One region of the Streptomyces sp. NBC_01485 genome, then DNA from elsewhere that is predicted to be linked to it. Evidence: riboswitches for the same ligand, from Rfam matches in the RefSeq annotation. Region 1 holds a riboswitch; the other holds the start of a gene.
What was found. Region 1 has a riboswitch for glycine ahead of gcvT (glycine cleavage system aminomethyltransferase GcvT). Riboswitches for the same ligand answer to the same signal wherever they lie in the genome.
Positions count from the first base shown of each region.

Region 2: another riboswitch for glycine. It lies ahead of gcvP (aminomethyl-transferring glycine dehydrogenase); the one in region 1 lies ahead of gcvT (glycine cleavage system aminomethyltransferase GcvT).

Region 1 is NZ_CP109435.1:6,649,165-6,653,779, reverse strand. It holds gene OG352_RS30215 (enhanced serine sensitivity protein SseB C-terminal domain-containing protein) at 267-1,031, opposite strand; gene OG352_RS30210 (enhanced serine sensitivity protein SseB) at 1,248-2,057, opposite strand; gene OG352_RS30205 (AAA family ATPase) at 2,148-2,831, opposite strand; glycine riboswitch at 3,072-3,185, shown strand; glycine riboswitch at 3,186-3,303, shown strand; gene gcvT (glycine cleavage system aminomethyltransferase GcvT) at 3,341-4,462, shown strand.
Region 2 is NZ_CP109435.1:1,427,356-1,431,970, forward strand. It holds gene gcvP (aminomethyl-transferring glycine dehydrogenase) at 1-2,803, opposite strand, end outside; glycine riboswitch at 2,989-3,084, opposite strand; gene OG352_RS06705 (PRC-barrel domain-containing protein) at 3,197-3,568, shown strand; gene OG352_RS06710 (nucleotidyltransferase domain-containing protein) at 3,585-4,046, opposite strand; gene OG352_RS06715 (DNA polymerase IV) at 4,145-4,615, opposite strand, start outside.

The DNA.
Region 1 (4,615 bases):
GCGATCTGTTGCCAGACTTGGCCGTGAATGGATGCGTAAACGTGATGCGGGTAGAAGGATTCCGTTATCCGGACGCCTGGTAACGCCCCTCGGACGCGAATGAATCGGGTCGGACCGGACAGAAACGGGATCAATCGCCGCCATCTACGCGCGAAGACATCTGAAACCTACTTCACGGTAGGAAACCAGAGAATCGGGAGGCGCGGGAGCGGCGGAAGGAGTGGGCGCGGCGAGAGGGGCGGGAGCGGTGGGTGAGGCCGCGGACGTCAGTAGCGTGCGCTGGGCGGGTAGCCGTAGCCGCCTGCGGGAGCCCCCTGGGCCTGTGCCGGGGCGTGGGCGTGGGCCTCGCGGTCGTAGAAGGGGCGGGCGTTGGCGCGCATCCACATCACGACCGGGTCGTACTCGTCGGTCATGGCGACCGTCGACACCGGCAGCCCGTCCGGCACCGCGCCGATCGACTGCTGCATCATCGCCCGTACGGCGTCCACGGCCGAGGGCGAGGAGTCGTACACGTCGAGCCCGAGGGCCAGGTAGGGCGCGCCCAGCGCGGGCTGAACCCAGGCGCGGCGCAGCGCGCGGACCGCCGGGGTGCGGTGGGCGTTCTGCGCGAGCAGGGCGTAGAACTGCGGGATCTCGATGCCGGGCTCGGACAGCCGCAGCGGGCCCGCGGGCTGGCGTTCCAGACCGGTGGCGATACGGCGCAGGTCCAGCCAGGGGATGCCGACGCCGCCGCCGGGGGCATGCGGGTTCAGCCAGAGGCCGTAGTGGTCGGGGTAGAGGGTGCGGGCCACGTCGACTCCGTCGACCACCTCGTACGAGCGGTTCCAGCCACTCGCGCTGAGCTCCTGGGCGGAGGTCACGCAGGGCGCGTAGCCGTGGCCGTCGACCTCCATGTTCCCGTACTGGGCGTCCGGGGAGCCGGCCTGGCCGTGCCACAGGAGCATCCAGAGCCGGCCGGAGACGGGGGTCGCGAGCGCGCGCAGCAGCGCCTCGTAGGCGTCGTAGCGCCCGGGCGTGACCTGGCGCAGCATGTGCTCGACCGAGCCGGTCGCGGCAGTGCCAGCGCTCACTTTTTATCGCCCCTTCGGGAAGTTGCCCTGCGTTGGAGTCCACCTTAAGCGCCCAAGGGCTCGGGGCTTGTGGTGCGTTGGCGGGTGCGGGTCGGTTGTGCCTTGTCGCGCCCCGCGGCGGAGCCGCAAAAGGACACAGCCCCGCGCCCCTGAGGATGCTGCCCCTGGCGGAGTTTGCTAGTAGCCGTTCGTGTAGAAGGGGCGGACCCTGTCCCTCATCCATTCGCCCACCGGGTCCTGGGTGACGTCCAGGAGGAGCAGGTTGACCGGCCAGGGGGGTGGGGTCCGGTTCAGGGCCCTGCCCAGGGCCTCCAGGGGGATCGCGCGCAGGTCGCCCTCCCACTGGTGGGAGAGTTCGACGCCGACGAACATCACCGGGTCCGCCGTCTCGATCGCGGCGAGGCAGCGGCGGGCCGTGCGGACCACGCCCGTGGCCTCGAACTCGGCCGAGGCCGCGGCCAGGAAGTCCACCGGGTCGTCCTGCCAGTCGGGCTCGTAGAGGCGGACCCGGCCGCCGCTCGAGGGGCCGTCCAGCAGGGTGCGGCCAGCCCGGCACAGCTCGGCCACGGCGGGCGGCGGCAGCGGGATGCCGACCGTGCCCTCGGGGTTCACCAGGATCCCCACCTGCGGGGGCAGCCCACGGGCGAACTCCACGGCCGGTGCGATCGTGAACGACATGTGCGAGCCGGCGACCTGGCGGAACTGCTCCTCGGAGCTGAAGACCGGCACGTAGACCTGGCCGTCGAGCTCCAGCGTGGGCAGGTCGAGGGGGCCGCTGTGCGGGCCGCCGCCGCCCGGGAGCGGCACCCAGACGAAGCTGCGGCCGAGCACCTCGACGATCCGGCCGCCGGCTCCGGGCACGCCGAGGGAGACGGAGAGCACCTCCTCCAGCTCGTTGCCGGGCCATCCGCCGTGCGAATGGGGGTGCGCCTGCGCCGGGAAGTCCGCGGAGAAGTCCGCCGGGAAGTCCGCCGGGGGGAAGTCCATCTGCCTACCGCCTGCTAAGAACTGCTCACTTCACTCTGCTGTGGCTGAAGGCTAGCGGGTGCCGGGGACAGTCCCCGAGCCTGCGGGCCCTCAGCCCGTGAAACCGATCCGGCGCAGTGTGTCGGCCGCGGCGCGGTCGAGCAGGACCGCCGAGCCGCAGCCCTCGGGCAGCCGGCCCTTCTCCACCGAGCGCAGCAGCCGGGAGGCGGCGTGGCGGTGGCGCAGGAACGCGTACCGGGAGACGCCCCGGCCGCGCTCGCGCTGGCCCTCCAGGGCGGTGTCGGCGCCGACGTCGAGCAGGAGCAGGTGGAGGGTGCCGCCGCGGCGGCGGGCCTCGCGGGCCAGCCAGTCGCGCACCCAGGTCTGCGTACCGCAGTCGTGCACGACGACGCCCTCGCCGCCGCGCAGGGCGCGGTGCAGTCCGGCGTAGTGGGCGAGGCGGACGAGGGGGCGGTAGAGGGCGTAGGGCAGGAAGCGCGGCGCGCGGGCGTCCCAGCGGTCGCGGGTGTCCTGGGAGTCGATGCGGACGCCGTTGACGGCCCGCTTCATGAGCGTGGACTTGCCGCTGCCGGGCAGGCCGGTGACCACGACCAGATCACGGGGGCCGAAGAGCAGGCCGTGCGGGCTGCGGCCGGCCCGCTCCCGCAGGTCGCGGACGACGGGCTCGGGCTGCGCGCCGCACGCCTCCCGGATCGGGGCACCGGGCTGCGCGGGCAGCGCCAGTCCCGAGCCGGTCGCGAATGCGGTGGTCCTCGCCGTGGTCGTCCTGTTCACCGTGATCGTCCTCCCCTGGGGTCAGGTAAGTCCTCATCCCCACCGAGCGTAAAGAGAAGGTAATGCGTCGCGCCTCGCGATTTCGTGCGCGTACCGACACAGGCCGGTTACAGATGCGGGCAGGCCGGTTACGGGTGGGGCGGGATGATTACGGATGGGGGCGGGCCGGTTACGGATCTGGCCTGCCGCGATCGGGGCGGCCCGTGCAATGATGGCCGCGCCAACTGCATACCGGCCGTTCGAATCCGCGCGGGAGAGTCCTCAGCATCAGCAGCTTCGCTTGGCTGCGCTGGGGCGCCGAAGGAGCAAGTCCCTCCCTTGAATCTCTCAGGTCCCCGTTACCGCGCGGGCGAGGCACATCTGAAAAGCGGGTCACCCTCCGGTGGCTCCACCCAAGGTGCAAGTCATGACCGACCCCGTCGCACGGGCTGTCATGACGAACCTCTCAGGTTCCGATGACAGATGGGGAGGAACGACCTCGCCGTCATGCCTTGGGAGACGACCGTCCGATGAGCAGTAACACCCCACTCCGTCACACCGCCCTCGATGCCCTGCATCGTGCGCTCGGCGCGACCATGACCGACTTCGCCGGCTGGGACATGCCCCTGCGCTACGGCTCCGAGCGCGACGAGCACAACGCCGTCCGCACGCGGGCCGGGCTCTTCGACCTCTCGCACATGGGCGAGATCACGGTGACCGGTCCGCAGGCGGCCGCCCTCCTGAACTTCGCGCTCGTCGGCAACCTGGCGGCCGTCGGAGTGGGCCGCGCCCGCTACACCATGATCTGCGACGGGGACGGCGGCATCCTCGACGACCTGATCGTGTACCGGCTCGCCGACGCGGAGTTCATGGTCGTCGCCAACGCCTCCAACGCGCAGGTCGTGCTGGACGCCCTGGTGGAGCGGTCCGCCGGCTTCGACGCCGAGGTGCGCGACGACCGTGACGCCTACGCCCTGATCGCCGTCCAGGGACCCGAGGCCCCGGGCATCCTGGCCTCGCTCACCGACGCCGACCTCGTCGGCCTGAAGTACTACGCCGGTCTGCCCGGAAGCGTCGCCGGTGTCCCCGCGCTCATCGCGCGCACCGGCTACACCGGCGAGGACGGCTTCGAACTGTTCGTGAAGCCGGAGCACGCCGTCGAGCTGTGGCAGGCGCTGACCGAGGCGGGCGAGGGCGTCGGTCTGGTCGCGTGCGGGCTGTCCTGCCGGGACACGCTGCGCCTGGAGGCGGGCATGCCGCTGTACGGGCACGAGCTGAGCACCTCCCTCACCCCCTTCGACGCCGGGCTCGGCCGGGTGGTGAAGTTCGAGAAGGAGGGCGACTTCGTGGGACGCGAGGCGCTCACCGCGGCGGCCTCCCGGGCCGAGGAGAAGCCCCCGCGCGTCCTCGTCGGCCTGGTCGCCGAGGGCCGTCGCGTCCCGCGCGCGGGGTACGAGGTCGTCGCGGGCGGCGCGGTGATCGGCGAGATCACCTCCGGCGCCCCCTCCCCCACCCTCGGCAAGCCGATCGCGATGGCGTACGTCGACGCGGCCCACGCCGCGCCGGGAACCCCGGGCGTCGGTGTGGACATCCGGGGCGCCCACGAGCCGTACGAGGTCGTGGCACTGCCCTTCTACAAGCGCCGGAAGTAGACCCGGAAGTAGACACTGGAGCCGGAGTCACGGCCCGGAGTCACGGCCAGAAGTGGACACTGGTCCGGAGTCACGGTCCGGAGTCACGGACCGAAGTCGCGTCCCCCGTGCGTGACCCTGCGCACGTTCGCGCTGCTCACGCACGGTTCCAGC
Region 2 (4,615 bases), 5.2 Mb from region 1:
AGTACTTGTCGGCGGCGGACACACCGGCCGGGAAGACGGCCTCCTCACGCGTGTACGCGTGCTCCCACTCCCCGCCGAGCGCGGCCGCGGTGTGCGGGGCGCCCCGGAGCGGGTTGTCCTCGGCCGGCCACTCGCCCGCCCCGACCTTCTCGATCTCCGCGCGGATGGCGATCATCGCCTCGCAGAAACGGTCCAGCTCGATGAGGTCCTCGGACTCGGTCGGCTCGATCATCAGCGTCCCGGCCACCGGGAACGACATCGTCGGCGCGTGGAACCCGTAGTCGATGAGCCGCTTGGCGACGTCGTCGACGCTCACCCCGGTCGCCTTGGTCAGCGGCCGCAGATCGATGATGCACTCGTGCGCGACCAGCCCGCCCGGCCCGTTGTAGAGCACCGGGTAGTGCGGCTCCAGCCGCTTGGCGACGTAGTTGGCGCTGAGCACCGCCACCTGTGTGGCCCGCTTGAGCCCCTCGCCGCCCATGAGCCGCACATAGGCCCAGGAGATCGGCAGGATCCCCGCGGACCCCCAGGGCGCGGCCGAGATCGGCCCGACACCCGTCTCGGGCCCGGCGGCGGGCTGCAGCGGGTGGTTCGGCAGATACGGCGCGAGGTGCGACCGTACGGCCACCGGCCCGACCCCCGGACCGCCGCCGCCGTGCGGGATGCAGAACGTCTTGTGCAGGTTCAGGTGCGAGACGTCCCCGCCGAAGTGCCCCGGCTTGGCGAGCCCGACGAGCGCGTTGAGGTTGGCGCCGTCGACGTACACCTGTCCGCCCGCCTCGTGCACCTGGGCGCAGATGTCGGCGACGTGCTCCTCGAACACCCCGTGCGTGGACGGGTAGGTGATCATCAGCACCGACAGCTCGTCCCGGTGCTGCTCGATCTTCGCCCGCAGGTCCTCGACGTCGATCTCGCCGTCCTCGGCGGTCTTCACGACGACGACCTTCATGCCCGCCATGACGGCACTGGCCGCGTTGGTGCCGTGCGCGGAGGACGGGATGAGGCACACGGTCCGCTGCTCGTCCCCGTTGCCCCGGTGGTACCCGCGGACGGCGAGCAGCCCGGCCAGCTCACCCTGCGACCCGGCGTTCGGCTGCAGCGACACCTTGTCGTACCCGGTGACCTCGGCGAGCTGCTCCTCCAGCTCACGGATGAGCGTGAGGTAGCCCTCCGCCTGCTCGGCCGGCGCGAAGGGGTGCAGCTGCCCGAACTCGGGCCAGGTGACCGGCTCCATCTCGGTGGTCGCGTTGAGCTTCATGGTGCAGGAGCCCAGCGGGATCATGCCCCGGTCCAGCGCGTAGTCCCGGTCGGCGAGCCTGCGCAGGTAGCGCAGCATCGCGGTCTCGGAGCGGTGCCGGTGGAAGACGGGGTGCGTCAGGATGGTGTCGGACCGCCGCAGCCCGGCGGGCAGGGAGTCGCCGGTGGCCGCGTCGAGCGACTCGATGTCGCCGTCCACCCCGAAGGCGGCCCAGACGGCGGCCATCTGAGCCCGGGCGGTCGTCTCGTCGCAGGCGATCGACACCTGGTCGGCGTCGACGAGGTACAGGTTGACCCCGTGCTCCTCCCGCGCCGCGGCGACGACCTCGGCGGCCTTCGCCGTTACCCGCACGGTCAGCGTGTCGAAGTACGACCCGTGCACGACCTCGACGCCGCCGGCCGCGAGCCCGGCGGCGAGGATCGCCGCGTACCGGTGCGTGCGCAGGGCGATCGCCCGCAGCCCGTCCGGCCCGTGATAGACGGCGTACATCCCCGCCATCACCGCCAGCAGCACCTGCGCCGTGCAGATGTTGCTGGTGGCCTTCTCGCGCCGGATGTGCTGCTCACGCGTCTGCAGTGCGAGCCGGTAGGCCCTTTGCCCGTCAGCGTCGACGGACACCCCCACGAGCCGCCCGGGCAGGCTGCGCGCGAACTTCTCGTGCACGGCCATGTAGCCGGCGTGCGGCCCGCCGAAGCCCATCGGCACCCCGAATCGCTGCGTCGTCCCGACCGCGATGTCCGCCCCCAGCTCACCGGGCGACTTCAGCAGCGTCAGCGCGAGCAGGTCCGCGGCGACCGTGACGAGCGCGCCGAGCCCGTGCGCCTGGTCGATCAGCGGCTTGAGGTCGCGTACGGCACCGGAGGCGCCGGGGTACTGCACGAGCACGCCGTTGATCTCGCGCTCGGCGAGCTCCGCCGGAATCCCGCCGCTCAGGTCGGCGACGACGACCTCCAAGCCGGTCGGCTCGGCGCGGGTCTCGATCACGGCGATGGTCTGCGGCAGCGCGTCCGCGTCGACGAGGAAGAGGCCCTTCTTGTTCTTCCCCATCCGCCGGGACAGCGCCATCGCCTCGGCGGCGGCCGTGCCCTCGTCGAGCAGCGAAGCGCCCGAGGTCGGCAGCCCGGTCAGGTCGGCGACCATGGTCTGGAAGTTCAGCAGCGCCTCGAGCCGGCCCTGCGAGATCTCCGGCTGGTACGGCGTGTAGGCCGTGTACCAGGCCGGGTTCTCCATGACGTTGCGCAGGATGACGGGCGGCGTGAACGTCCCGTAGTACCCGAGCCCGATCATCGAGTCGAGCACCTGGTTGCGATCGGCCAGCGAGCGCAGCTCGGCCAGCACCTCGGCCTCGGTGCGCGCGCCGGGCAGGTCCAGCGCGTCGGCGTTCTTGATCACATCCGGGACGGCGGCGGCGGTGAGCTCGTCGAGGGAGCCGTAGCCGACCTGCGCGAGCATCTTGGCCCGCGCCTCGTGGTCGGGCCCGATGTGGCGCTGCTCGAAGGGGATTCCCTGTTCGAGCTCGGAGAGTGGAATGCGATGGGCTGTCATTACGGAGGCCTCCTGGTCTGACACGACCTTCGAGGGTCACCACGGCGCGGGTACCCGGACGGCCTCCCCCTCTGTCATCTCAACCTGAGAGCTTCACCGGCCGCCCGAGGGCAGCCGGCTTTCACCGTCGGTGAGAGCGGGAGCCGTCGACGCCGTCGGCAACCCGCTCTGCTTTCCAGAGTGACCTCGTCCGTGCGGTACGTGGGCCTGAGAGATTCCGGGGAGGATTTGCTCCTTCGGCGCCTCCGGTGATGTCCGGAGGACTCTCCCGCACGGGGTCAGCAGCCGTTGTCAGAGTACCAGCGAGGTCAACGTCACTCTCTCGAGTGGCCGCCCGTCCCAATGTGCTCTTTTGTAGTGCTTACGGATGAGTTGCGACCAAGTGGAGGGCCCGTGCAGACCGACATCGATCCGCGCAACCTGATCGGCCGCAAGGCGTTCGACCGCAACGGCACGAAGATCGGCACCGTCGACGAGGTCTACCTCGACGACGCCACCGGCGTGCCGGAGTGGGCGGCCATACGCACCGGCCTGTTCTCCCGCGACGCCTTCGTCCCCCTGGAGCCCAGCGAGCTGGTCGAGGGCACCCTGCACATCCCCTTCGACCGGGCCCTGATCAAGGACGCCCCGGACTTCGGTGTGGGCCGCCACCTCTCCCCGGAGCAGGAACTCCAGCTCTACCACCACTACAGCCTCGACGTGGCCGCCCCGCCTCCGCTCCCCGACCACGACTTCGGCCGACTGGCGGGCACGGACGAGAGCTGAGGCCCTCTGATCCAGCTCAGCCACAGGCCCGTATCAGCGCCCCGAGAATCCCGGCAGGGTCGTACAGCGGCCGGGCGCCGTCCATGACGACTCTCCGTGTGCCCGCGTCGACCGGACCGGTCCGCGCCCAGTCGGTAGAACCGACGCCCACCTCGACCTCCAGACCGGAGGCGGTGACATACCGCCGTTCGGTGATGGCCCCCCACTCCTGGACGCGGACCAGCTCCCCCATGGGCAACTCGCGCGTCCAGGCGTCGTCGTCGCCGTAGCGGGCAGGGGCCGTCGACAACAGCACGAGATCGACGTCCGAGTCGGGACGCGCGACCCCACGCGCACAGGACCCGACGAGGAGCAGCCCGACCACGTCGCTCCGATTCGCGGACCACCGAGTGACCCGATCCACCACCTGCCGCATCTCGGCCTCACGCTCCGGCGACACCCCGGCCGGATCCGCGAACCGGCCTCCGTGCAGTTTCATACAGCTCCCCATCCCTCACAGGCGCCCTCACGGAACACCGCCACCACTCCGACTCACCCCACACTTCGAGCCGCTTCACTCTGTGTAACTGATCCGACTCACCGAGAGTTCCCGGACCCTGCCGCCGACGACCCTGAATCCACGTCCTGCGCCCCGACCGTCCCGACCGCCGCCTCGCCGCCCTCCTCAGGTCTTCGCCGAACCAGCGGCAGCGGATCCGCCGGTTCCAGTTCCGGATCCTCGGTCCGGAACGTCCGCACCCGTCCCGGCCCCGACTCTGGCGTCTCGAACCGCACGGTGACCCGGCCCAACCCGCTGCCCTGCACCCACCCGTGGCCGAGCACGGCATGCCGCACGTCGTGTCCCGGTCGCCACTCGTGCTCCACCGGCACCGCCGCCTCGCCGACAGACTCGTCCGCGAGTTCCTCACCGGGCCCGTCCTCCCGCTCCACCGCCGCCGCCTCCACAGCCTCCGCCGCCTGCGCGAACAGGTCCTCCTGTGTGAAGTCCGCCAGGCCGCTGACACCCACCCCGAGCAGCCGCACCCCACCTGTCGTGTCCACGGAGTC